DNA from 4 places in the Lysinibacillus sp. FSL K6-3209 genome. Region 4 is predicted to be linked to each of the others. Evidence: predicted binding sites of a transcription regulator. Region 4 holds the regulator's gene; each other region holds the start of a gene.

What was found. The regulator LexA, encoded in region 4, represses DNA repair genes until DNA is damaged. The targets are predictions, from matches to a motif close to CGAACATATGTTCG.
Region 1: the regulator LexA is predicted to act here: its motif matches at 5,004-5,017, upstream of parE (DNA topoisomerase IV subunit B).
Region 2: the regulator LexA is predicted to act here: its motif matches at 2,158-2,171, upstream of MHH88_RS00900 (YolD-like family protein).
Region 3: the regulator LexA is predicted to act here: its motif matches at 3,668-3,681, upstream of MHH88_RS18580 (DNA repair exonuclease).

Annotation. Positions count from the first base shown of each region.
Region 1 is NZ_CP150264.1:2,184,768-2,191,454, forward strand. Features, by position in the region: gene MHH88_RS10470 (endospore germination permease) at 1-291, opposite strand, end outside; gene MHH88_RS10475 (hypothetical protein) at 316-549, opposite strand; gene MHH88_RS10480 (Ger(x)C family spore germination protein) at 556-1,752, opposite strand; gene MHH88_RS10485 (spore germination protein) at 1,774-3,321, opposite strand; gene MHH88_RS10490 (HesB/YadR/YfhF family protein) at 3,467-3,757, opposite strand; gene plsY (glycerol-3-phosphate 1-O-acyltransferase PlsY) at 3,777-4,379, opposite strand; gene parE (DNA topoisomerase IV subunit B) at 5,037-6,687, shown strand, end outside.
Region 2 is NZ_CP150264.1:154,199-160,885, forward strand. Features, by position in the region: gene MHH88_RS00885 (N-acetylmuramoyl-L-alanine amidase family protein) at 1-666, shown strand, start outside; gene MHH88_RS00890 (ATP-binding protein) at 873-1,781, shown strand; gene MHH88_RS00895 (STAS-like domain-containing protein) at 1,772-2,071, shown strand; gene MHH88_RS00900 (YolD-like family protein) at 2,190-2,510, shown strand; gene MHH88_RS00905 (YolD-like family protein) at 2,550-2,867, shown strand; gene MHH88_RS00910 (aconitate hydratase) at 2,860-3,228, shown strand; gene MHH88_RS00915 (hypothetical protein) at 3,209-3,496, shown strand; gene MHH88_RS00920 (Abi family protein) at 4,040-5,050, shown strand; gene lysS (lysine--tRNA ligase) at 5,427-6,687, shown strand, end outside.
Region 3 is NZ_CP150264.1:3,814,456-3,821,142, reverse strand. Features, by position in the region: gene MHH88_RS18600 (FAD-binding dehydrogenase) at 1-1,135, shown strand, start outside; gene MHH88_RS18595 (rhodanese-related sulfurtransferase) at 1,197-2,159, opposite strand; gene MHH88_RS18590 (enoyl-CoA hydratase) at 2,298-3,080, shown strand; gene MHH88_RS18585 (YhzD family protein) at 3,305-3,490, opposite strand; gene MHH88_RS18580 (DNA repair exonuclease) at 3,779-4,993, shown strand; gene MHH88_RS18575 (AAA family ATPase) at 4,999-6,687, shown strand, end outside.
Region 4 is NZ_CP150264.1:1,323,886-1,329,060, reverse strand. Features, by position in the region: gene MHH88_RS06205 (recombinase family protein) at 1-509, opposite strand, end outside; gene MHH88_RS06200 (LysM peptidoglycan-binding domain-containing protein) at 509-823, opposite strand; gene lexA (transcriptional repressor LexA) at 990-1,607, shown strand; gene MHH88_RS06190 (gamma-glutamyl-gamma-aminobutyrate hydrolase family protein) at 1,649-2,371, opposite strand; gene MHH88_RS06185 (prepilin peptidase) at 2,392-3,144, opposite strand; gene MHH88_RS06180 (DUF2339 domain-containing protein) at 3,428-5,175, opposite strand, start outside.

The DNA.
Region 1 (6,687 bases), 860 kb from region 4:
AGCCGAAAAAAATGCGAGAGTGATAAACCCTAGAGAGGTCAAAGTTCCAAGAAATTTACCTAAAATTTTTCCATTTGCTTCGACAAACGTGAGATGCGGTGTTTGATTTCCAACGCTTGTATACAATTTTACGATTAAAAAGCTTAATAAGACGCCAATAGTTGCGCCAATCCATGCATCTTGATGAAGCTGCTTCGTAATGCTCGCTGGCACAATTAATATGGCCGTCCCAATAGAATGGAGAAAGGTAATGATTGTGAATTGTCTTGCACTAAGTAATTGTTTTTCCATTATGCACTACCCTTTCTGTCATTCTTATTGAAAAAATGATAATAATATTTTTCTAATAGGTGTAAAGATAAACGTAATGAAATTGAATGGGCTAGGGATATTTATTTTTAAACCAATGGCGATATTTAATGTTGCGCCTATAAACAATAAAATAGAAAAGGCGAATATTGTTTTTTTTTCGCCTTTTTTCAATAATGGAGGAATCATAATATAGGCAATAATCAACGAAATAAGTATGACGGTAATGCTAATAAACATCGTGGGTTACTCCTTTGAATTGTACAATAATGAGTTTTGAATTGTTCCTAATCCTTGGGTTGTGACCTGCACATCTATCGTAACTGGGACAGTAGGATAAATTGTTGACCATTCCTTATGAATCTTTTCCCACTTTTGCGGATCGCTGCGATGGAGTGCTTCGCCAAAGCCTAATAAATCGAGCTTATAATCTTTTTGTATGATAGCTAATGTTTTTTCTGTATGTTCTTTTATTTTTTCTGCTGTCTTTTTGTCAATCTGTTGAATGGTGTTGTTTTGGGTTAAATTAATGGCACAATTCACTTCACCAATATTTTGCGTAACTTCAATTTTAATGGTGATTTGCGGTGTCCCATTTTTGAAAGTCCCTTTAATTTTGGAGGACGAACTCGTAATTTCTGTTGATAACTCTCCACCTTTAGGGCATGCTAGAACTTCTATTGTACTTTTAATTTTATTATTCAAGTAATTAAAGTAAATACTGTCATCTTCTGATAATAACCCCACTAATTTATCCTCTTTAAAGATAGCGATGCCCGCATATTTTAAAACAACAGGTGTTTTAATTCTTTCTACATTGGTTTGGTCAATTCCTAATTGCAAATCTCCATGTATCTCAACTGCTGATAATACGGCACTTTTTTCTTTGCTACTAAGGGTGTTGAGCAATTCAGCTGTGCTAACAGATAAGGTTGAACCCCATGATTTTTCTGACACCTTAATCGAATTTAATAATTTATTGGCTGGCATTTTTTCAATAGGTGTTAATACATTCAGCACTTCTTTTGCAGCTGTTTTATGAGATACTACAAGATCAAAGTCGTTTCTAAATTCATGATCTCTCGCAATAAAATCTAGAGGTTCGTTTAAGCCCTCTTCTGCTAATCCTTCACCAATTACGACAATTTGCAAATGAGCAAAATAAGGTTTCCGTGGTGTTATTGTTGTCATTCTTCTAATGGCTTCAAACACACTTTTTCCCTTTGCATGGTAGGTAACAACGGGTGCGCGGCCACTAGATGGTTGCTTTGAGGAAATTTGACTCGGGTCTACTACTTGAATGGAAACTTCAAAATCCTCGTCTACTTTATCGATGCCTAGTGCAACGACGATTGCTAATTCGTTTAACTCCCGCTTACTCCAGCAACCACTCAATATTAAAGTGAGGATTAAGAATAACAAAATCATCTTTCTGTTTGACATGATGGATTCCTCATTTGCACTTTAATGTTTAGTTCTTTTTTCGTAATATTGTTGTTCTCGAACATTATTTTGTTGACTAACGAGTCGTGGTCTTGTAAATAACTTTCTACGTGGGAATAAGACCATCGCATCTTTTTGATCTTTCACAATTAATGGCCCGAATGGACTCATATAGGGAACACCAAAAGATCTTAAACTACATAAATGAAGAATAATCATCATAATGCCGAACATCACCCCAAATAAACCAAAAATCGCAGCTAATATCATAAGAGGGAAGCGCAGGACACGAATCGTGTTTGATAAGCCGTAAGAAGGAAACAGGAAGCTACAAATGGCTGTTAATGCCACGATAATGACCATCACTGCGGATACTACGCCCGCTTCTACGGCAGCTTGTCCGATTACTAACGTACCAACAATGGATACGGCTGGACCAATCGTTCTTGGCATTCGTAGACCTGCCTCACGCAATATTTCAAAGGCAACTTCCATAATTAGCGCTTCAACGACGGCGGGGAAGGGCACGCCTTCTCGCTGTGAAGCGATACTAATAAGCATCGGCGTCGGTAGCATTTCTTGATGAAAGGTCGTAATAGCCACATATAAAGAAGGCATAATTAATGCAAGCAAAATACCAAAAAAACGTAAAAGGCGGATTAGGGAACTAATAATCCAATTTTGGTAATAATCTTCTGCAGCTTGTAAAAAGGATGTAAATACGACAGGGACGGTTAACACTAGAGGTGTGCCATCCACTAATATTGCAATTCGACCTTCTAATAATTCACCGGCAATAACATCTGGGCGTTCTGTATTATAAATCATAGGAAATATGGAAAATTTCGAGTCCTGAATAAAATCCTCTAAATATCCAGTTTCTAATACGCCATCAATTTTAATTTTATCTAGGCGGTCAAGCACCTCTTGTACAATTTTGTCATTTGCTATGCCATTGATATACATAACAGCTACATCTGTTTGGGTTACCTCTCCTATGACCCGAGATTTTATCCAAAGATTAGGACTTTTTATTTTTCGACGAATGAGTGCTGTGTTTGTCCGTAATGTTTCCGTAAAAGACTCTCTGGGCCCTCTAATCACAGATTCTGTTTGTGGCTCGGTGACGGCTCGATCTTTTGCGCTTTTAGTATCTGTCGCAATTGCCACGGATTGCCCTTCTATGACAATGACGGTCTCACCATTTAAAATGGACGTAAATAACGCAGTAAAATCATAAAGATCTTTCACATCACCTACCGCTAAACATTGTTTTTTCATATAGTCGTTTATGTTGTCAATTGTATTTTCCGGTTCGTTGTCAATTTCAAACAGTAGATTTTCTAGTATAAAATCCGTAATTACCGTTTTGTCGGATATGCCATCAATGTTAATAATAGCGATGGCCAAACAATCAAGTTTGTCGATAATCATTTCACGAATAATCACATCATTACTATGACCAAGTGCTTCTTTGATGGTAAAAATATTTTCTGAAAGAGAAGTGTGCAGTAAATTCGTTGCTGGATTTTGCTGTTGGGAGGTATTGTTGTTTTTTGAAACGGGCATTTATATTCCTCCTCAGAGTATAGATTGACTAGTATGAGGATGGTCAATTTTGCGGATAGCTAAACCAAACCGAGAAAACTTAAGATGGTTTAGTCTTGAAATAAAAAAACAGTATTTCCTTTCAATAGAGAAAGGAAATACTGTGTTATTTTATATAGTCATACTTTAATTCGTGAAGTTGTTCGTCTACATCAACGTGTAAATTATAATCGTTAAAAAACCATAGATCTTTTTCGTCAATATAGTATGTGACATCGTCTACTACTGTTTGAACGCCTATCTCAATTGGTTCTTCACGTGTCATCCCTAGGGAAAAACCTTCATGAAAGGGACTTGAGCCGCCATATCTAGCGTAAAAGCGAATTGAATCACCTTTTTCGACTTCCATTTCATTTTTAAACCATTGTAAAGCTTGCGCTGTCAATGCGATATTCATGCGAGAACTCCTTTCATTTTTAAAGCCATTTAACTTTTGGCTCCGTGCCATTTTTAATGCGCGAAATATTTGCTCGGTGTCGATAAATGATAAAGGTAAATAAAAAGGCTACTAAAATCCCTAATGCAAAATCGCCTGTCACAAAAAAATAGATTATCGAATAGATTAATGCTACAAGTGCCGCAATCATTGATGTGAGGCTGACAATTTTCGTGAGCTTTAATGTTACGATAAAAGTGATGAATAGTAAAATAAATAAAGGCCAAGAATAGCCTAGGAGGACGCCCGCTGAAGTGGCAACCGCTTTACCGCCACGGAAACTTGCAAAGATAGGGAACATATGTCCAATGACCGCAACAAGCCCTAGAATAAGTGAGTGAATTGTGACATCAGCAAATACTGGTAGCATCACTAGTAACACGGCTGCTGTTCCTTTTAAAACATCCATCACCGTCACCACTAAACCCGCTTTTTTCCCTAATATACGGAAAGTATTGGTAGCCCCTAAATTGCCGCTACCATGCTCGCGAATATCTGTTTTGTAAAATATTTTGCCAATCCATAACCCGGAAGGTATAGAGCCGATAAGATAGGCACATAAAATAATAAGTCCGTTTAACATAGGTGGACTCCTTTCATCCAAATAATAACACTTGGTACTAATAGTTTGTAACAAGTATTTTACACTTTTTCTCTTTAATCTACAATGATATGAAGGAGATTTCATCATGAGCCTTGAATTCAATACAAAAGGAAATAGCACATCATGATTTCAAAAGTCACAGGCTTATAATAGCTTATGTACGGTTATTCGGAACTAGTATTGTATTAATACCTAAGCGCTTTCTTAAAATATAGGTAAAATGGCAATTTTGTCAATCACACATTCCTTTGGTAGAATAGAAGTCTATCTGTAATTTCTCTTGTGAAGCTATTAAAAATCATCACTCAACAAAAAAACGCCTACCACTGATGTTTTTGGTATGCTGGAGTGTTCAGTAATTAGAAGGCGTTCAATGCTCACTTAAGTGAAGATAGCGCCTCCTACAGTTGTTGTGGATTTTGTTTGGTAGTCAAGGCAGTAAGCTTAAAATATTTGCTGACATTCATGACAGTAGCCTACCCTTGATTGGTCTCTAAACATAGTTCATAGAAGCAATTACGTTGTAGCGAAATTAAAAATTATATATATCTGTCACTAGCTATTGACAGGAAATGCTATTATTATTAGGATGAGAACGTAATCAGAACATGCGTTTGTTTTTTGGAGGGGAATCTTTTGGCGAATAAACAGTCACCTAGCGTCTATAATGATGACGCAATTCAAGTATTAGAAGGATTAGAAGCGGTACGAAAGCGACCCGGCATGTATATCGGTTCCACAGATGGCAGAGGACTTCATCACCTTGTATATGAAATCGTAGATAATGCGGTGGATGAAGCACTTGCTGGCTTTGGTTCTCATATCATTGTCACAATTCATAAAGATCAAAGTTTAAGCGTTCGAGATTTTGGACGTGGAATGCCAACGGGTATGCATAAAATGGGCAAACCTACCCCTGAAATTATTTTCACAGTTTTACATGCAGGTGGTAAATTTGGACAAGGCGGCTATAAAACGAGTGGCGGCTTACACGGTGTTGGCTCGTCCGTTGTTAATGCCTTATCGACATTTTTAGAAGTGACGATTCATCGCGATGGGAAAAAATATAAACAGCGTTTTGAAAACGGCGGACATCCTGTGACGACTCTAGAAGAAATTGGTCAGACAAAGCAAACAGGAACACTTGTCCATTTCCTACCAGATGACACAATCTTCTCCGTCACTAAATTCAATTATGATACACTTGCAGAACGTTTACGTGAGTCTGCATTTTTATTAAAAGGATTAAAAATTGAGTTAATTGATCAACGCGAGGAAGGCAAAGGTGATGTTTTCTTTTACGAAAACGGCATTGAAGCTTTCGTTGCGTATTTGAATGAGGAAAAAGATGTCCTTCATCCTGTCAAATATGTAGAGGGCGAGCAAGACGATATCGAAGTTGAATTTGCCTTCCAATTCAACGATGGTTATTCAGAAACAATCTTATCGTTTGTAAATAACGTCCGTACACGTGATGGTGGGACACATGAAACCGGTGCAAAAGCTGCCTTGACACGAGTTTTCAATGAATATGCACGGAAAATAGGCTTACTAAAAGATAAAGATAAAAATCTAGAAGGGACAGATATTCGCGAAGGTTTAGCGGCAATCGTTTCTGTCCGTATTCCTGAACATTTATTACAATTTGAAGGGCAAACGAAAGGAAAGCTCGGTACAAGTGAAGCGCGTTCGGCAGTCGATAGCGTTGTCTCTGAGCAAATTTTATATGTGCTAGAAGAAAATGCCGAATTATCTGCATCGCTTGTTCGAAAAGCGATTCGTGCTCAACAAGTACGTGAAGCGGCGCGAAAAGCACGCGAAGATGCTCGTAACGGGAAGAAAAGTAAAAAAGGAAGTACCATTCTTTCAGGAAAGCTAACACCTGCACAATCTCGTAATGCTGCGAAAAACGAATTATATTTAGTCGAAGGTGATTCTGCTGGCGGTTCAGCGAAACAAGGGCGAGATCGTACGTTTCAGGCGATTTTACCATTGCGCGGTAAAGTCATTAATACCGAAAAAGCGAAGCTCCAAGATATTATGAAAAATGAGGAAATTTCCACGATTATTCATGCTATTGGTGCTGGAGTCGGAGCGGAGTTCTCAGTAGAAGATTCAGCCTACGATAAAGTGGTCATTATGACCGATGCTGATACGGATGGCGCACATATTCAGGTGCTACTATTAACATTCTTCTATCGTTATATGCGCCCATTAATTGAGGCTGGCAAAGTATTTATTGCGTTGCCACCACTTTATAAAGTATCTAAGGGTGTAGGGAAAAAAG
Region 2 (6,687 bases), 1.2 Mb from region 4:
CAAAACTCACTACTTTCAAGTAAATATCCTATTAAGTCACCTTATACTATGGTGCCTCAATACATCACAGTACACAACACATCAAATGATGCTTCTGCCGAAAACGAAATTAAATACATGATAACTAACGGAAACCAAGTATCCTACCATGTTGCAGTAGATGATAAACAGGCTATTCAAGCCATTCCATTCAATCGCAACGCTTGGCATTGCGGAGACGGACAAGGTAACGGTAATCGGAAAAGTATCGGTATCGAAATCTGCTACAGCAAAAGTGGTGGAGCTCGTTATGCTGCGGCCGAGGAAAACGCTGTACAATATATCGCTAAACTTTTAAAACAGTACGGTTGGGGCATTGACCGCGTGAAAAAACATCAGGACTGGAACGGAAAATACTGCCCGCATCGTATCTTAAGTGAAAACCGCTGGAATAGTTTCTTAAAACGAATTGAAGAAGCAATGAAGCCGAAAAATACAATTCAACAAAAGGAGGAACCAAAAGTGCCAAACACACTAACATCAACAGCTAAAGAGGATTTAAAAGGATTGTTAAAAGCGACTTACCAAAAAGGAATCTTGAAGGTGGACCATAGTGAAAGGGTTGGTTCTATGACAGATGGTGAAGCTTTAGGATTATTAATTTCAGTGGTAAAACGAACTTTATAAACAACAGATACCAGGTAATCACAAACATTTGTGAGCCTGGTATTTTTTTATTGACATAAACCGAACATTTGTTCTATAATTAAGTTATTAAATTAAATGCTGATTAAAAATTCCTAAAAAAGGTGAATATAATAGTACATTCATATCAAAAAAATACAACTATTATTTTTATAGTGAAGTAAAATCAAAAAAAGGGAGGATTTTACATGGCTATAAATTTAAAGTTACCAAGGAATTTAGATAGATCCAGCATTAATAGTTTAATGATTCATGTTCTTGATGAGAATAAAAGGCCATTACATAATGAAGTAATAATAGATTTCACGACCCTAAATTTTATTCAACCAGCAGGAGTAGTTGCTCTTGATAATATGATTGCTTGGTTATTAAAAAGAAACGTAAATGTTAGTTTTAATACTTACACAAACGTGCTTAATAACAACACTCCCACTAAATATTTGGATGATTCAGGTTTTTTTAAGAAACATTTACGTAAGCCTCTAGTGGAAAGTGCTGTATTAAGATCCACTACAATACCATTGCAAGATGTAAATTATGAGCAAAGCCATAGTTGGTTGCAGCTAACTTTTACACCATGGCTTGCTGAGCAGTTAGGAGTGAAAAAAGCAACGCTAGGGAATATAGAAATGTGCTTAGGAGAAATCTTTAATAATATTAAGGATCACTCATATGAAAACATTGGTTGTATTTATGCTCAACATTTTCCTCAAAAAAAATTACTGACTTTTTGTATAGCAGACTTTGGAGTGGGCATACCTTATAACATAAGGAAAGTAGTATCAAATTGTTCTGATTCCGAAGCGTTGATGTACGCAATCGAAGAAGGGTTCACCACAAAAACATCGCCTAGAAATTTAGGAGCTGGTTTGTATACAATGATAAAGAACGTTGTTGTCAATCTAAAAGGTTCTGTACACATAAATTCTGGGTATGGTATATTGGATGTATATTCTAATAATGGAGAAATGGTTCCAAGACCTTTAGAGTCAGCAGGTTTTTACCCTGGTACATTTTTAGAATTCAACATTGATACTGCTGAAGTTGAAAAAGAAGATCTTGAAACGGAAGAAGAGGAGGAGTTCGAATGGTGGTAATTGAAATTTTGAATCATGTAGAACGATGTTACTCCAATGACGATGGAACAGTTATTTTTCGATTGATAAAAAGTAATTTCGATCATGGAGAAAACGTTACGGTGTCATTTTCAGGCGTTAACAGCATTACTTCAAGTTTTACAAATTCAGCCTTTATTGAGTTGATTAAAGAATATGACATTAATTATGTAAAAAAACATTTATCTTTTGTGAATTCAAATAAATCAATAAATACTATGATAAAGGACAGATTTGATTTTTTCTCAGATAGGCAACCGTTGTGTGTTTAGTGAAAAAATTAAGGACTAGGTAATCAATTAATTTTGATCCTAGTCTTTTTTATTGCTAAATAAGAACATTAGTTCTATAATATATACAAACAAACGTTCTTTTTTAGGGGAGATAAACATGTCAGCAACAGTTCCGAAACAAACAAAAATTTCAAAGATGAAGAAACTAGATGAACGAAAAGCTAAATCTACACAAGCAAAAGAACCAAAGCATTTAGCCCGAGACGAATCTGACCTCGAAGAAATCGCTTATACACTATCTGAATCAATGGAAAGGAATAAAGCTTATACATACACAATTTATAAGCGCGATGAGCAATTAGAAGGTACGGTCGTAAAAATGGATGCTAACACTAAATTAATCCACATAAAAGACAGATATATGGGCATCCATAAGGTACATTTTCTAGATATTTTAAAAGTATCTGACGTTGATTAATAGTGGAGCGTGATTGTGATGTTAAATGACCGTGGAAATATGAAATGGACAGCATTAATGTTGCCTGAACATTTAGTTCAGCTCAAGGAGTGGAAAAAGGAGCAGTTTTACGAAAAAAAGCGCGAGTTGACTGAATGGGAGCTTGAAGAGATTGAGCAAACAATCCAGCGAGCTTTCAAAATGCAAAAGCTAATTAAGCTCACACTTTGGAAAAACCAAAAATTATATGATGAAATTGGAAAGATCACTGGGGCAGATGTTTATAAAAAGGAGTTACTTTTAGATTCTGACCTATCAATCAAGCGTATTACCTTTGATATGATACAAAAAGCTTCATTGGTAGACGACGATGATTAAGCCTGATGAGCGCAGAAATGTACATGAATTTATCCTATTAGATATGGCAGTAAAATCGTTACAGAATGATTACGATGCACTAGGAAACCTAAAGATGTCAGTAGTTTATATAAAAATGGTTGATGACCTATTAAAAAATATAAGGAATGATTATTACAACAAAAAGCGTATGTTGGCCAAATGTAAAATAGAGGTTGTGAAGTGGATTCACATTGACCAATATTTTAGTGATGTGGTTTTAAAAACTCCTGGTGAAGATGTTGAATTGCGTTATGCAAAGCAAGCATTAAAAACCCAAACAGAAGATTTGATATTTAAGTACTTAAAGGAGATAAATGATAATGCCGATTCTAAGAACTAGTTCTGTTCAAATATTATTTGGAGATGGCGATGTAGGTGTTCGTATAGTTGGAAATAAAAAGCTAAAAACAGGGGCTGTTCAATTTACTAAGATTGACCCTGTACCGATTGGCACAGAATTAGAAAAAGGTGAAAAGTTAAGTTTAAATGATGCTCCTGTTACATTTGGTTTTAATAAAGTTGAGAGTTTAGATGTAGTAATTAACCAGTTGATTAAATTAAGAAATATTATAACTGGTGAAGAAGAAGACGAAAGGCAAACAAAATAGAAGAATCAAGCAAAAAAGTCACTCATTTGAAAAATAATGAGTGACTTTCTTCTATTTATAATGTTTTATATTCTCCAAATTAATGCTAGGTACTTAAAGTGTTAAATGAGGTCACAATGTAAATGACCCGATTAACACTTTGGCATAGTATAAGGTTGAGTAGAAATGATTAATATTTTTCTTAAATCCGTTGGAATTATAAACCTTTGAGTAAGAAATACAAAATTTGATATAGCGGTGATTTTATACGCATATAAGAACTTAAAACGTACGTTATAACAATAATAGTCAGGTACTCACTAATAATCGATGAGCCAGACTTTTTGAAACTAAAAAATAAATAAGGAAAAAATTTCTTATTTAAGAAATAAATTCTCTTTAAATGATTGACATTAACATAATACAGAGCTATTATACATATAATACATTATGCAGGCCGACGATCGGCTAGAGAAAACTTCTTACTTAAGTAATATAGTAAGAGGTTTTTTTCTGTCCTTTTTTAGTATAATATGGAAATATATATAATGTAGGGGTGATAATATGACCATATTAGAAAAACCATTTCTTAACATAGATATGCAAGTACAAAAATTAATAGATAGAGGGTTAATTATCGATTCTCATGATTCTACAAAAAAGTTTCTATTAAAAACTACTTATTATGATGTAATTAATGGATATAAAGATATATTTTTAGAGGACAAGGTCAATAATACTGATGAAGATAGATTTCTTCCTAATACTAAATTTGATGATTTAATATCACTTTATAGTTTGGATAAGAATATTCGTACCCATATTTTTAATGCTGTCTTAGCAATTGAATGTAATTTTTATTCTGTTCTTTCATATTGTATTTCTGAAAAATATGGAGAAAAACATGAAGAATATCTAAAAAAAGAAAATTATAAAGCTGGGAAAATACAATCTTATAATAGAAAATCCGAACGCGAAAATCTATTATGGAAAATAAACAAAAAAATAAGAGAAGCTGAGGAACAGCCATTAAAATATTACGTACAAAAATATGACAATGTTCCTCCGTGGATATTAGTTAAATCTTTAACTTTTGGAGAATTGTTAGTTTTATATAAATTATCAACTTCAGACATTAAAGAAAATGTATTAATAATATTATTAGGTAGTGATCCTACTGAAGAAGAAAAAGAATTTTTCTTGAAAAGCATGGAGTTGTTTAACAAGTTTCGTAATAGAGCAGCTCATGGTGGAAGAATGTATAATTACAAAACAAACATAGAATTACCATATAGAGAGTGGCTTTTCGATTTATTAGGAATCACTAAGGAGGAGTATAACCGCGGTCAAGGAAAAAGCGATAATGGCGCCTTCCTTTTAGCCATTCTTAATTTTCATAAAAACGATGCCAAACGTCTTTATGAATTTGTAGTTTTTTTAAACTTTGAGTTAAAAGGTTACATGGAAAAACAACCGATACATGCACAGAGTATTTTTAATTTTTTGGGAATTCCATTCGATTTTTATGATAGAGTTACAACTTGTTTAAGTTACGGAATTTTAAAAAGCGTTTAAAGAAACATATCTTTAAAGTAATACTTTTTAATGACCTGAAACTCACAAATCACAGCGTGCCTGTGAGGTATCGTTTGAACTAGAGGAGTTATAATAGGAAATCCAACAGGTTACTACAATAAAAAGGTTTGTGACTTTCATATTACGCAATAATAACACGCTACATGATGGTATAGTGTTTATAAAATATAATCGATTGAAACTATTTAAGAATGATGCCGAAACGATGCCATAAACAAATTACAATCAATTTCAGCAAAAAATAAAACTCTGTTGTATACTTATTAAGTATTGTTATATTTGAAAGAGATTACAATCAAATACATTAACAAACCGCGGTGTTAGATGGACGTAAACGCGGACAATTTAATAAGGAGTGAAACAAGTGTCAAACATAGAAGAGTTAAATGATCAGCTATTGGTGAGACGTCAAAAAATGACTGCTATTCAAGAGAACGGTCAAGATCCATTTGGTAGTCGATTTGAGCGTACACATCTTTCTACAGAAGTGCGCGAACAATTTGCAGATCAAACAAAAGAACAGCTAGAAGAAAACCTACAAGAAGTAATTATCGCAGGTCGTATTATGACAAAGCGCGGTAAAGGGAAAGCTGGCTTTGCACATATTCAAGATTTAGGTGGACAAATTCAAATTTACGTTCGTCAGGATCATGTTGGTGAAGAAGCTTATGACTTATTTAAACAAGCTGACCTTGGAGATATCGTAGGTGTACGTGGTAACGTATTCCGTACGCAAGTGGGAGAGCTTTCAGTGAAGGCTGAAGGATTTACGTTCCTAACAAAAGCGCTACGTCCTATGCCTGAAAAATTCCATGGCTTACAAGATGTAGAACAACGATACCGTCAACGTTATTTAGATTTAATGACAAACGAAGATAGCAAAAAAACATTTATTACGCGTTCTAAAATTATCCGCGCAATTCGTAACTATTTAGATAATGCAGGCTACTTAGAAGTAGAAACACCAATGCTTCATACAATTGCTGGTGGTGCAGCGGCTCGTCCGTTTATTACTCACCATAATGCACTTGATATGGAACTATACATGCGTATTGCTATCGAGTTGCACCTAAAACGTTTAATCGTGGGTGGACTAGAAAAAGTTTATGAGATTGGCCGTGTATTCCGTAACGAAGGTATCTCTACTCGTCACAATCCGGAGTTCACAATGATTGAGCTGTACGAAGCATATGCAGACTACAAAGATATCATGTCATTAACAGAAAACTTAATTGCCCATGTAGCACAAGAAGTTCTTGGCACAACATCCGTACAATACGGTGAAGATGAAATTAACCTTGCTGTAGGTTGGAGACGTGTTCATATGGTAGATGCAGTTAAAGAAGCTACAGGCGTTGATTTCTGGCAGCCAATGACGAAGGAACAAGCGCAAGCACTTGCAAAAGAACACGGAGTAGAAGTCAAAGCGGCGCATGAAGTCGGTCATATTATTAATGAATTCTTCGAACAAAAAGTAGAAGAAACACTAGTGCAGCCAACTTTTGTATTCGGTCACCCTGTAGAAATCTCTCCTTTAGCGAAGAAAAACCCAGAGGACGAGCGTTTCACAGATCGTTTTGAGCTGTTTATCGTACGTCGTGAGCATGCGAATGCAT
Region 3 (6,687 bases), 2.1 Mb from region 4:
ATTTATACAAAAAAGCGACAAAATTGCAGGGATAAGTGGCACAATTTTAGCAGAAAGCTTTGCCCAACGTGGAGAGCAAAGTTCGCGTCTAGGCATTGGTGCATTTTCCTATGAAGCAGATGCGGTTATTGTAGCAAGTGGTGGTATTGGTGCCAATATTGACTTAGTGCGCAAAAATTGGCCAGCTCGACTTGGGGCACCACCAAAAAATATGGTATGTGGTGTGCCAGCATATGTAGACGGCCGAATGCTAGAAATTACTGAACATGTAGGTGGTCGTATCGTTAATCGTGATCGTATGTGGCATTATACAGAGGGATTGAAAAATTGGGATCCAATTTGGCCCAATCACGGTATTCGTATTTTACCAGGCCCATCTTCTTTGTGGTTTGATGCCGAGGGAAATCGCTTTGGGACACCCAACTTTCCAGGGTTTGATACATTAAGCACATTAGAGGCTATTCAAAAAACAGGTTATGATTATTCATGGTTTATTTTAACGGAGAAAATTATTGAAAAGGAGTTTGCTTTATCTGGTTCAGAGCAAAATCCAGATTTAACAAATAGAAGCATCCCGCAGTTGCTGAAACGTATATTGCCTGGTCCACCTGCGCCGATTCAAGCATTCAAAAATCATGGTGAGGACTTTGTTATAGCGAACGATTTAAAGCAACTCGTCGATGGTATGAATAAACTTGCAGGTAATGACTTGCTTGATTTTATAAAAATTAAGGAACAAATTCTAGCACGAGATCGCGAAATGGATAATAAATTTACGAAGGATGTACAAGTGAATGCTATTTACGGAGCGAGAAATTATATTGGTGATAAGGTCGTGCGCGTTGCAAAGCCTCATAAAATGTTAGATACAAAAAATTGGCCACTAATTGCAGTGCGCTTAAATATTTTAACCCGTAAAACATTAGGGGGATTACAAACCAATTTAGATGGAGCTGTAATTGGTATGGACGGACTGCCAGTACCAGGGTTATTTGCAGCTGGAGAAGTGAGTGGTTTCGGTGGCGGTGGGGTACACGGATACCGCGCGTTGGAAGGCACATTTGTTGGCGGATGTTTATTCACTGGACGGCAAGTAGGACGTTATTTAGCCGGTGCCAGTCACTCACACAATTAGGGCTTCTGCGGGAAGCACGAAATGTAAGTCGCTTGCCCGCAGTGCCAGTCACTCAAACAATTTAACGTTGAACTTGTGCAATTTTTGCGATTTGTTCTTCCACTTGCTCTTCTGTCCAGCCATTTTCTTCAACAAAGAAATTCCGTTTGGCGCGACGACAATCATCTGAACAGCTGCGCATATAAAATGCCTCATGCTTTTCCTCGCATAGCATTAATTTATGACATTCCGGATTAGCGCAATTTGTATAACGCTCTGTTGGCTCTCCTGTGAAATAGTCTTTGCCAACAATCACATGCTCTACCTGATTAATCGGCACACTGCGACGGCGGTCAAAAACAAACATCTGTCCATCCCATAATTGTCCCTGAACGTCAGGGTCTTTAGCATACGTGGCAATACCGCCATGTAATTGACCGACACTTTCACCGTAGCCCTCTCGCTTTAACCAACCAGAGAACTTTTCGCAGCGAATGCCACCTGTGCAATAAGTTAAAATGTCTTTACCAACAAAATCCTCTTTATGTTCCTCCATCCAAGCAGGAAGATCGCGGAAGTTTTCGATATCTGGACGCACAGCATTGCGGAAATGTCCTAAATCAAATTCATAATCATTTCGTGCATCGATAATAACGGTATTATCTTTCTGCATAAGCGTCATAAATTCCTTAGGTGTTAAATAATCGCCTGTTATTTCTAATGGGTTAATATCCTGTTCTAGCCCTAGGTGGACAATCTCTTTGCGAGGACGTACATGCATTTTTTTAAAGGTATGTCCTTCTGCTTCATCGATTTTCCACATAATATCTTTAAAACGAGGGTCCGCCTTCATATGATTCATATACTGTTCCGTTTGTTCAACCGTACCAGAAACTGTCCCGTTAATGCCCTCTAATCCTACTAAAATACGACCGAGTAATCCAAGTTCTTTACAGAATGCTAAATGCTCTGCTGCAAATGCTTCAGGATCCTCGATAGCAACATATTTATAATAAAGTAATACACGAAAGTCCTTTTGTGTCACAAAAATACCCACCTTTAATTTCATTATTCGACATTAAATATAGCATAACAACCGCTATTTTGCGTAGAACAGAAGGAGTTTTCCAAAAAAAGCCGAATAGTACATAGTGAATGACTATTCATATTTGGGGGTGTGGACATGGAATTTTCAACAATTACATTAGAAAAATTAGAGCGTCGTGCAACATTAACGCTCAATCGACCACAAGCGATGAATGCAATGGATGATGTGATGATGCGTGAATTAGCAGAGTGTTTTGAAGCATTACAGCAAGAACAGGAAATACAGGTTTTGGTTATTCGCGGGGAAGGTAAAGTTTTTTCTGCGGGCGGGGATATTAAGGCAATGCTTGATCCTCATAAGCCGTTAAATATTGATGAGGCAATGGGCTATTTAACCCGAATTGTTAAGGCTTATTACCAACTACCAATGATTGTGATAGCTGCAGTTCATGGTGCTTCAGCGGGGTTAGGATTTAGTTTAACACTTGGTGCAGATATTATCGTTGCTTGTGAAAATAGCAAGCTGGCAATGAACTTTATCGGGATTGGCTTAATACCAGATGGTGGGGGTCATTTCTTTATGAAGGAAAGAATTGGCACTGTAAAGGCAAAACAAATGATTTGGGAAGGAAAAGTGCTAACAGCCGAGGAAGCACATAGTGTAGGCTTAATTGATTATGTTGCACCTGAAGGGTCGGTTTTTGCAGTGGCTGATCAGTTAGTAGGAAAGATGCTTGCTTCACCAATTGCGTCAATGATTATGACAAAAAGAATTTTGCATAGTCAGAATATGCCTCAATTAGAGAGCATTTTAGCGATGGAAGCTCAAGGGCAATCTGCTATGCGAAAAACGGCAGATCATTTAGAAGGCATTCATGCATTTGTTGAAAAAAGAACACCTGTCTTTGTAGGACAATAAGGCATTTATGTAATCAAAGATATAGGTCACAGCTTAACATTTTCGAAAAGAATAAATGATACAACGTAAGCCCCGCCACGAACATTTCTGTAGCGAGACAACGAGATTCCATTGCATGCATGATGCAAGGAGAGAATGCTCGTTGCTCGACCACAAAAAGCGAAGTGGCGGGGCTTACCTATTTTCACAAATATAGCTGATTACAATGTGACATGCGTCATCAATTAAACATGGAATAATATTAATTTTCCTGAAGAGTTCACAAGGCGGTGTGTTTTTTCCGCAACTCCCTTTTCTTCGATTTGCTGTTGACCGTTTACTTTTGCTGCTTCATCGTTTTCAAATGTCCAAGTTTCATCATACAAAGTTTCCCCAGTTTTCTCAAAAGCTGTAAAACGATAATTATTCATACACAAACCCCACCCTTTACTAAATTATATCTCTATTATACATAGAAGAAATATAAACTTCACGGTATATCTAGCGAATATTTCGATAATTTACGAAAATTGTGGAAAATTTAGTACAACCTCAAGAAGGGCTGTTACATGAATTCGTTTCTCATATTGTAGGAAGTATGATAAAATAGAACAAATATTCGCTTTTGATTCATCCTTTCTGTAGATAGCACAAATCTACAAGCAAAATCAAAATCTAGACTTAATTATGAGATTCCATTTATTTATAGAGGTGATTAGATGTCCGCAATTCGTTTTTTCCATATGGCAGATTTACATTTAGATAGTCCTTTTAAAGGCTTATTTGGATTACCTGACAATAATCTTAAGAAAATTAGAGCAAGTACCTTTGAAGCATTTGATAAAATTATTCATAGGGCAATCGAAGAAAGACCGGATTTCTTGCTTATTGTTGGTGATATTTATGATGGAGAAAATCGCAGTTTACAGGCACAAAGACGTTTTCAATCAGCAATGGAAACACTTTTTGAGCATAACATCCCTGTTATTGTCAGCTATGGCAATCACGATCATTTACACGGTTCTTGGACACGCTTTGCCTTGCCGAGCAATGTTTACGAATTACCAGCAGATACAAGTGTTGTGCAATTAAAAATTCGTGGTCAGCAGGTAAATATTTATGGCTTCAGCTATGGTCAGCGTCATGTAAAGGAAGCGATGATCCACCATTATCCAGTTGCGCAGGATCAGCATGCTATCCATATAGGTATGTTGCATGGCAGTGAAGCTAGTGATTTAACACACGCGGTCTATGCACCATTTAAAAAAGAGCAACTTCTTGCAAAAGGATATCATTATTGGGCGCTTGGGCATATTCATAAACGACAGTTATTACACAAAGAACCGCCAATAGTTTATCCGGGCAATATTCAAAGCCGCCATCGTAATGAACAAGGCATAAAAGGGTTTTACGATGTAACCTTGTCACAAACCTCTGCTAATTTAACATTTGTACCAACCTCTGCTGTTGTTTATAACGTCGTAGAAGTGGATTGTACAAATGTAATGCATGCCAACGAGTTACTGCAAAAATGCGAGGAGGCCATCGCCATTAATCGTATGGAATATGGTGCCTCTGTTATTGACTTGCACCTAAACCATATAGATGATGAGGCTGAAGCATTATTTGAACATGCCACAATAGATGAATGGCTAGAAACCATTCGCGAAGCAGAGGATGGCATTGAACCGATGGGGTGGGTGCAAAAACTATTTATCCATAAGAGTACAGCATCTTCTGAACCGACAGCTATAACAGAATCGGTAATAAGTGTTATGGATCAATGGGACATTACGGAGTGGAAGGATATTTTAAAGGATTTGTACCAACATGCGAGTGGTGCGAGATTTGTTGAACCTTTAACGGAACGAGAAATTAAGCATTTGAAGCTTGAGGCGCAGGCGTTATTAGCGGATGAAATTCAAAGGGTGTGAGAACTTTGTTAACGATACAGAAAATCCACATTTACGGCTTTGGTAAACATGAAAATATCACCATCTCTCTCCAAGACGGTGTGACCATTTTTTACGGTATGAATGAAGCTGGGAAAACGACAATCCAGCAATTTATACTGCAGATGCTTTTTGGTTTTCCAACAAAGCAGCAAAGCCAGCGGAAATATGAGCCGAAAACATCACCGAAATTTGGCGGTCAGTTGACCATTCAACACCCAATCTATGGTCAGTGTACAATTGAACGTGTAAAAGGAAAGGCAACGGGTGATGTCACAGTTTATACAGCAGATGGTACAAAGGGGCATGAGGAACTGTTAGCGAAGCTTTTATATGGCTATTCACGCGCATCATTCGAAGCTATTTTTTCATTTTCCATTCATGAACTACAAGGCATTGAAAAAATGTCGGAGGATGAACTGACGCATTTATTGCTCGCATCGGGAACGACCGGTATTCATCAACTATCTGCACTTGAAAAGAAAGTAGACAAAGATGCTGGCGAGCTTTTTAAAAAATCTGGTAAGCTGCCACTTATTAATCAAAAGATTGAGCATTTAAAGCAGCTTGAAAAGACGATTAAAAAAGAACAGGCGACCATTCAGACCTTTGAAGCTAAATCGCTTAAATTACAGCACCTCGAACACCAGCTAAAGGATTTATACGGCCAGCAAAAAACTTTGCAACATCAATGGCAACAACTCACTATCATGAAACAAGCGCTGCCACTGATTGAACAGCAAGATAAGCTACAGCAGTCACTGAATAGCAATGCACCTGTTCAATTCCCTCCAGAAGGAATTAGACGCTATGAACAGTTAAAAGATCGACTGACGCATGAAACGTTGCAACTGACGCAACTAGAGGACCAATATCAAGCTCTACAAAGTAAGCTACAATTGACCGCAGATGAAAAGACCATTGAAGAAATAACAAGGCTGATGCATAAAGAAGCAACGTGGAATCAGCTTGTTGTTAAAGAACAGAACTTAAAGGACGAGCTATTTGTCCTACAGCAAGACATCGAAGCCCAGTTTCGTTTATTAGGTGTACAAGAAAAAGAGGCGCAAGCAATACTTCTGGAGGGAACTGTATCATTACAACAAGAAGAACAATTTCAACGACAATTGACCGTCTTAAATACAACAGAAGAAGAGCTGAAGTTTTATTTACAATCATTAGAGCAAATACATGCGGAATTAGATAACATTGCTCGACAGAAAAAGCAGCTTCAACAGGAGGCATTAACCGCTGAAGAAGAACATATTTTAGCACAGTGGCCCCAGAAAAAAAGGCGCTTGGAACAATTACGGCATGTTCAGTTACAACGCTCGAAACCGAAGCAACCAATACTTTTTATTTATCTCGTGTTAGCTATAAGTATTGTGGCAGTTGTTTATGGTGTTGTTGAAAAGAATTGGGCGGTCATTGTAATAGGAGCCATCTTAGGCTTATTATTCTTATTGTTTTTAAACCATGCTAAACAAGTGGAAGAAGAGCCGCTAGAGCGTAATAGCCACTTACTAAAGGAATTAGAGCAAGAAGAACACGTAGTTCAACAGTTGCTTGTAAACAAACAGCGTCTTGAGGATCGATGGATAGTAGCTAATGAACAACAGCGCGATAAAGAACGTCAGTATGCACAGCTCGAACATAAAATTCAACAAGCAGAACAA
Region 4 (5,175 bases):
TTGCGCTCCTGACCATTTGGATTGCCACGATTGGACAAGTTATTTTCTGGCCGATAGCCATTTTCTACTGCTCGACGCATACCGCGGCGAATTTTCGCATTATGAATTTTACGCTGATACTCCTCTACAATCGCTAATATTTCAAGCAACATCGTGTCCATCTCATTTAATTGGACAGGCCCCCCATCACGCATCGAAAAAACATCTGTTTCTGTTTTTTGCAATAAATGGAGTACAGCCATTCGGGCATTCCCACGCCCTAAACGTGTTTCATCTTGTACAAATAATGCTTGAATTTCGTTTTCTTTAATAAAATCGAGCATCTCAAGTAAACCTTCGCGTTCCACATCATACCCACTATGTTTGTCCTGAAAAACCTGTATCACTTCATAGTTTTGTTCCTTTGCATAACGCAGCAATTCTTCTTGTTGTCGTTCTAATGAAGAACTTTGGGTCTCTTTTTCCGTGCTAACCCGGCAGTAAAGTACAGCCGTTCGTTTTTTATTCATCATTTTCCACTTCTCGCAATTTCAATAGAATTGGTGGGCTTCGTATTGTCACCCACTACTGGTATAACGAGCGATTTCCCTGCAACAATATTAACGCTATGTAATTCGTTCTCGGCTTTCACTAGTTTAATCCAGTCATCCGTACCCATTTTACCACGGTATTGTTCGGCTAACGACCATAAGCTATCGCCATGCTCTATATGAATTTCAGTGTACGTAATATCTCCAGGATCAGTTATAAAAAGATAACTTGCAAATAATAAAATTACGCCCAATAAAATTGAAATATGTGTATTTTTTTTAAACCAATTCATGCATCATATCCCCTTTTTTAGAATGTTTGTTCGGAATGTATGTTCTTATAATAAAGCGAACAAACGTTTTTGTCAAACACTTTTCGAACCTATGTTTGCATAAGTGTTCGCATTCTGCTATACTATCTAGTAAGAAGAATGATATGAAAAAAAGAGGTGAGCAATCATGAAAAAAGTTTCGAAAAGACAAGAAGACATACTGGCGTTTATCAAAGAAGAAGTACGCGCAAAGGGCTATCCACCATCTGTACGTGAGATTGGTGAAGCAGTTGGACTTGCATCAAGCTCAACAGTTCATGGACATTTAGCTCGTTTAGAGCAAAAAGGCTTTATTCGACGAGATCCTACTAAACCGCGTGCAATTGAAATTTTAGAGCCTGAGGATTCAATTCAAAAGCAAAGTGTTATCCATGTACCACTTGTAGGGAAGGTTACTGCTGGATCACCAATTACAGCGATTGAAAATATCGACGAATATTTCCCTTTACCGGATATTTACGGGACAAGCGAAGATCAGTTATTTATGTTAGAAATCATGGGTGAATCGATGATTGAGGCAGGAATTTTTGACGGGGACTTAGTCATCGTCAAGCAAAAAGCTACAGCCGATAACGGTGATATCGTCGTAGCCATGACCGAAGAAGATGAAGCAACTGTCAAACGCTTCTTTAAAGAAAAAAATCATTTCCGCTTACAACCAGAAAACGCTACAATGGAACCGATTATTGTAGACCAAGTTTCGATTTTAGGACAAGTTGTCGGCTTATATCGCCGTGTACATTAATGCATTCTTATACTAATTCCACGACAAAAGAGAAGCATTCACTATGCTTCTCTTTTATATAACATGCTCGCTTTAACGAAAGCTGAAAAAAGTTTTTGCGCAGCAATATCTCCTACAATTGCCTGTTCTTCTGGGTGCCACTGAACTGCCAGACAAAACGGAAAATCTTCATGGACCACTGCTTCGACTAGACCGTCACTCGATTTTGCTGCAACGACTAGCTTCTCCGCTAAGACATTTACTGCTTGATGATGAAAGGAATTAACAGCAATTTTTTCTTCTTCAATAATTGTTTTTAACAATGTATGGGGTGTTATGTGAACATAATGTGTGGCAACACCACGAGCCGCTTGTTGTGCATGTTTTAGCAGCTTACTACTATGATATTCACTATCAACATCTTGGTATAACGTTCCACCCAATGCAACATTGAGCATTTGAATACCACGACAAATACCGAATATCGGCATTTTCCTTGTAAAGGCTGCGTTAAGTAAAGCCAGCTCCACCTTATCTCTTTCTGGGTGTATCTGTCCTAGCTTTGGCAAAGGTTCAGCACCAAATTCAAATGGATGAACATCGTGCCCACCCGATAAAAGTAAACCATCCGTTAACGATAGAATTTGTGCCGCATCTTCCTCTACCCCCAGCGGAATAATAAGTGGGATGCCACCAGCTTCAATAATGCTATTGCTATAGGCTACATTTAATCTCGATGATAAATCGTCTTCCGCAAACGCCGTTATACCTATAATTGGTTTCATCTATCTATCTCTCTCCTTCCTTACCATAATCCTACATACCACTGTACTATGACATTTCCATAGAAATACACTATAACCGCCGCTAGTGCGATGGAAGGGCCAAATGGAATCGGCGTTTTTCTACCTTGCTGCCGCACTTGAAGCACAATTATACCGACAACCATTCCAATGAAGGCTGCTATAAATAATGTCAATAGTGTGTTGATTGTCCCTAATACAAGGCCAAGTAAAAAGAATAATTTTATGTCGCCGCCACCTATCCCGCCACGCGACACAACTGCGATACTATATAATATGCCAAAGCCAAAGACAGCACCTACAATACTATCCCACCACGGCGTTAAAGGTGCTAGCATACGCCCAATCACTAATAATGGCAAAAAGCACAAGAGTACTTTATCCGGCATAAGCATATAGGCAATATCCGATACAACAACAATCGCCAATAATGAAATTAATAATAAAGCTACGATAAATTCTTCACTAAATCCAAATTGCCAATACGAAAAGGTAAATAATATCCCTGTTAACAGCTCTATTAGCGGATAAATCCATGAAATTTTTTGCCCACAGCTACGACATTTGCCTCTTAAAACTATATAGGACAATACCGGTATTAAATCTTTAGGCGTCAATTGCCTCTGACAAGTCGTACAGTGTGATGGTGGTTGGATTAGCGACTCCTTCATCGGCACACGTAAGCCTACCACATTAAAAAAAGAACCAAATACAAGCCCAAATACGAATACAAGTATTGTATAAGCCATTTCCATTTTTATTACCTCCTAAACTAACATAGCGCTTATTGTCCATTATCAAAAGGTTGTGACCCCGACGGTCGCGGAAATAGTAAACTCTACATTTTTCTGGTGTTTCTGACTCGTGTTTGAATTCAATACAAGTGAACTGTAATGATAAAATTCTACAGCTTCTATCCATGTTCCTGTTACCTTCATATAGAAATGGCACGTCTTTGGGGCACTTTTTTATGGACAAAAATTTTCACGGTAAAATAAAAGACCATTTACTAGTCACACTAGTAAACAGTCTTTATTTTTATTTCCTCAACAATCGGCCAGACAGTAGCATGCCGATGCCACCGATTGAGATGAAAAGTATTGCACGTATTAATAAATCGAGTGCGGATAAGTCAAAGAAAATTAGTTTTATAAAGGCGATGGCTAATATGACAAAGCCGGAAAGTCGCAGTATTCGTAAGTGACGTACCACGCCGAGCCATAATGATAGGCTTGCCGTTAGGAATAACGTAATTGTTGTTAGTGCAATGCTAAGCTTCCAATCTAGTAAGTCGTTATAAGCAAGTTGTGACACAAGACCACATACTGCTAGCATCGCACTTACTACACCTACACTAACAATGGCATCTAAAAATTTCGGCATATAGTCTTGATAGATTCGATAAATACGTCCCTTCATGAGCAAATCAAGGATGATGGCCTTAATCGTAGCAATGAAGGTTAACCGTGTCATAATATTGAGCCATTCAATCCCTTGTATATTAGAAGGAATAATGCTTAACATAAATGTAAATAACAAGAATAATACAGTCAGCACTGGCGTTAATGCCCGCCCTTTAAATGCTACTGGTAGCAACAGTGACCCTACAAACAACAATACAATGCTGATACTCATTAGATGCGGGGTATTACTAGGACTTACAATATAAACACTATCCAACTTACCTATATAAGCGATAAAGTAACTAGCTGTAATAACTGCTAATAAATCAAGCACATATAAATCTTTCATCCATTTCTCAAAGGCATTTAATGTTTCTTTACGACGTAATGCATACATATAAATAATGAAGAGATATACCCCTGGCATCAATAAGGCGAGATGTTCTATACTAAAAAATGGGGTTGGCTCGTGTATAACAAAGCTAACAATCAGTGCCACGAAAAACCCTATTGAACTGACAACTTTCATCACACTTACTCGAAGTCGTAAGCTCATCATAACGCCTGCAAATAGTATGAATGGAAGAAGTAAATCATCCACTTTTTCTGGTAGATTCATAATCAATAGCGTATTACAAAGTGTAATAAATGCGAGTGTTACGGCACTATCAAATGCCTCCTGCCATTTTTGCTTATAGCCATAACCCGCTATAACTATAAATAACATACATAATCCAAACAGTAGGAGCTCTTTATAGTCAAGTGGACTACTTATCAAGTTCATCATTAGTAAGCTAAAGACCCCTAAACTAAATTGCAATCCAACATAAATGTGCTTCCATTTCGATTCAGCATTATACAAGCGACACCAACTCGTGTAGAAAATAGCAAGTGTCATAAACAAACCTAATGCAAACATTCCTTGGTTATCATTATTCATAAAGGCGACAATACCAATTGCCAAAATTGAGAAAAAAGTAGCGACATACAGCGCAATCTTTTGTTTATGTTGCAGAATAACAAATTGCAACATTGTAAACAGGACAATGACAAAGAATAATATAATGTATGTGCTAAAATCCATGTATTCTAGTAAATACGGTAATAACAATGAGGTAAAGGCGACAAATAAAGTAAGCACCTCATTTTTCTTTAGATAGCTGATGGCTATGCCATAGCCAATGAATAGGATGGCAATAAACAATGCTAATGTTAAACCTAATACATCATATAGCATAGCACCAGCAGCAGTAGTTAATATACCTACGATAAATGCCCCTCCATATAAGGAAATGGTTACAGCTGGTGACCCTAGCTTTCTACGTTCTACTACATAGGCTATGGTTGCTAATGCGATGGATAATAAATAAGCGAGGATGATTT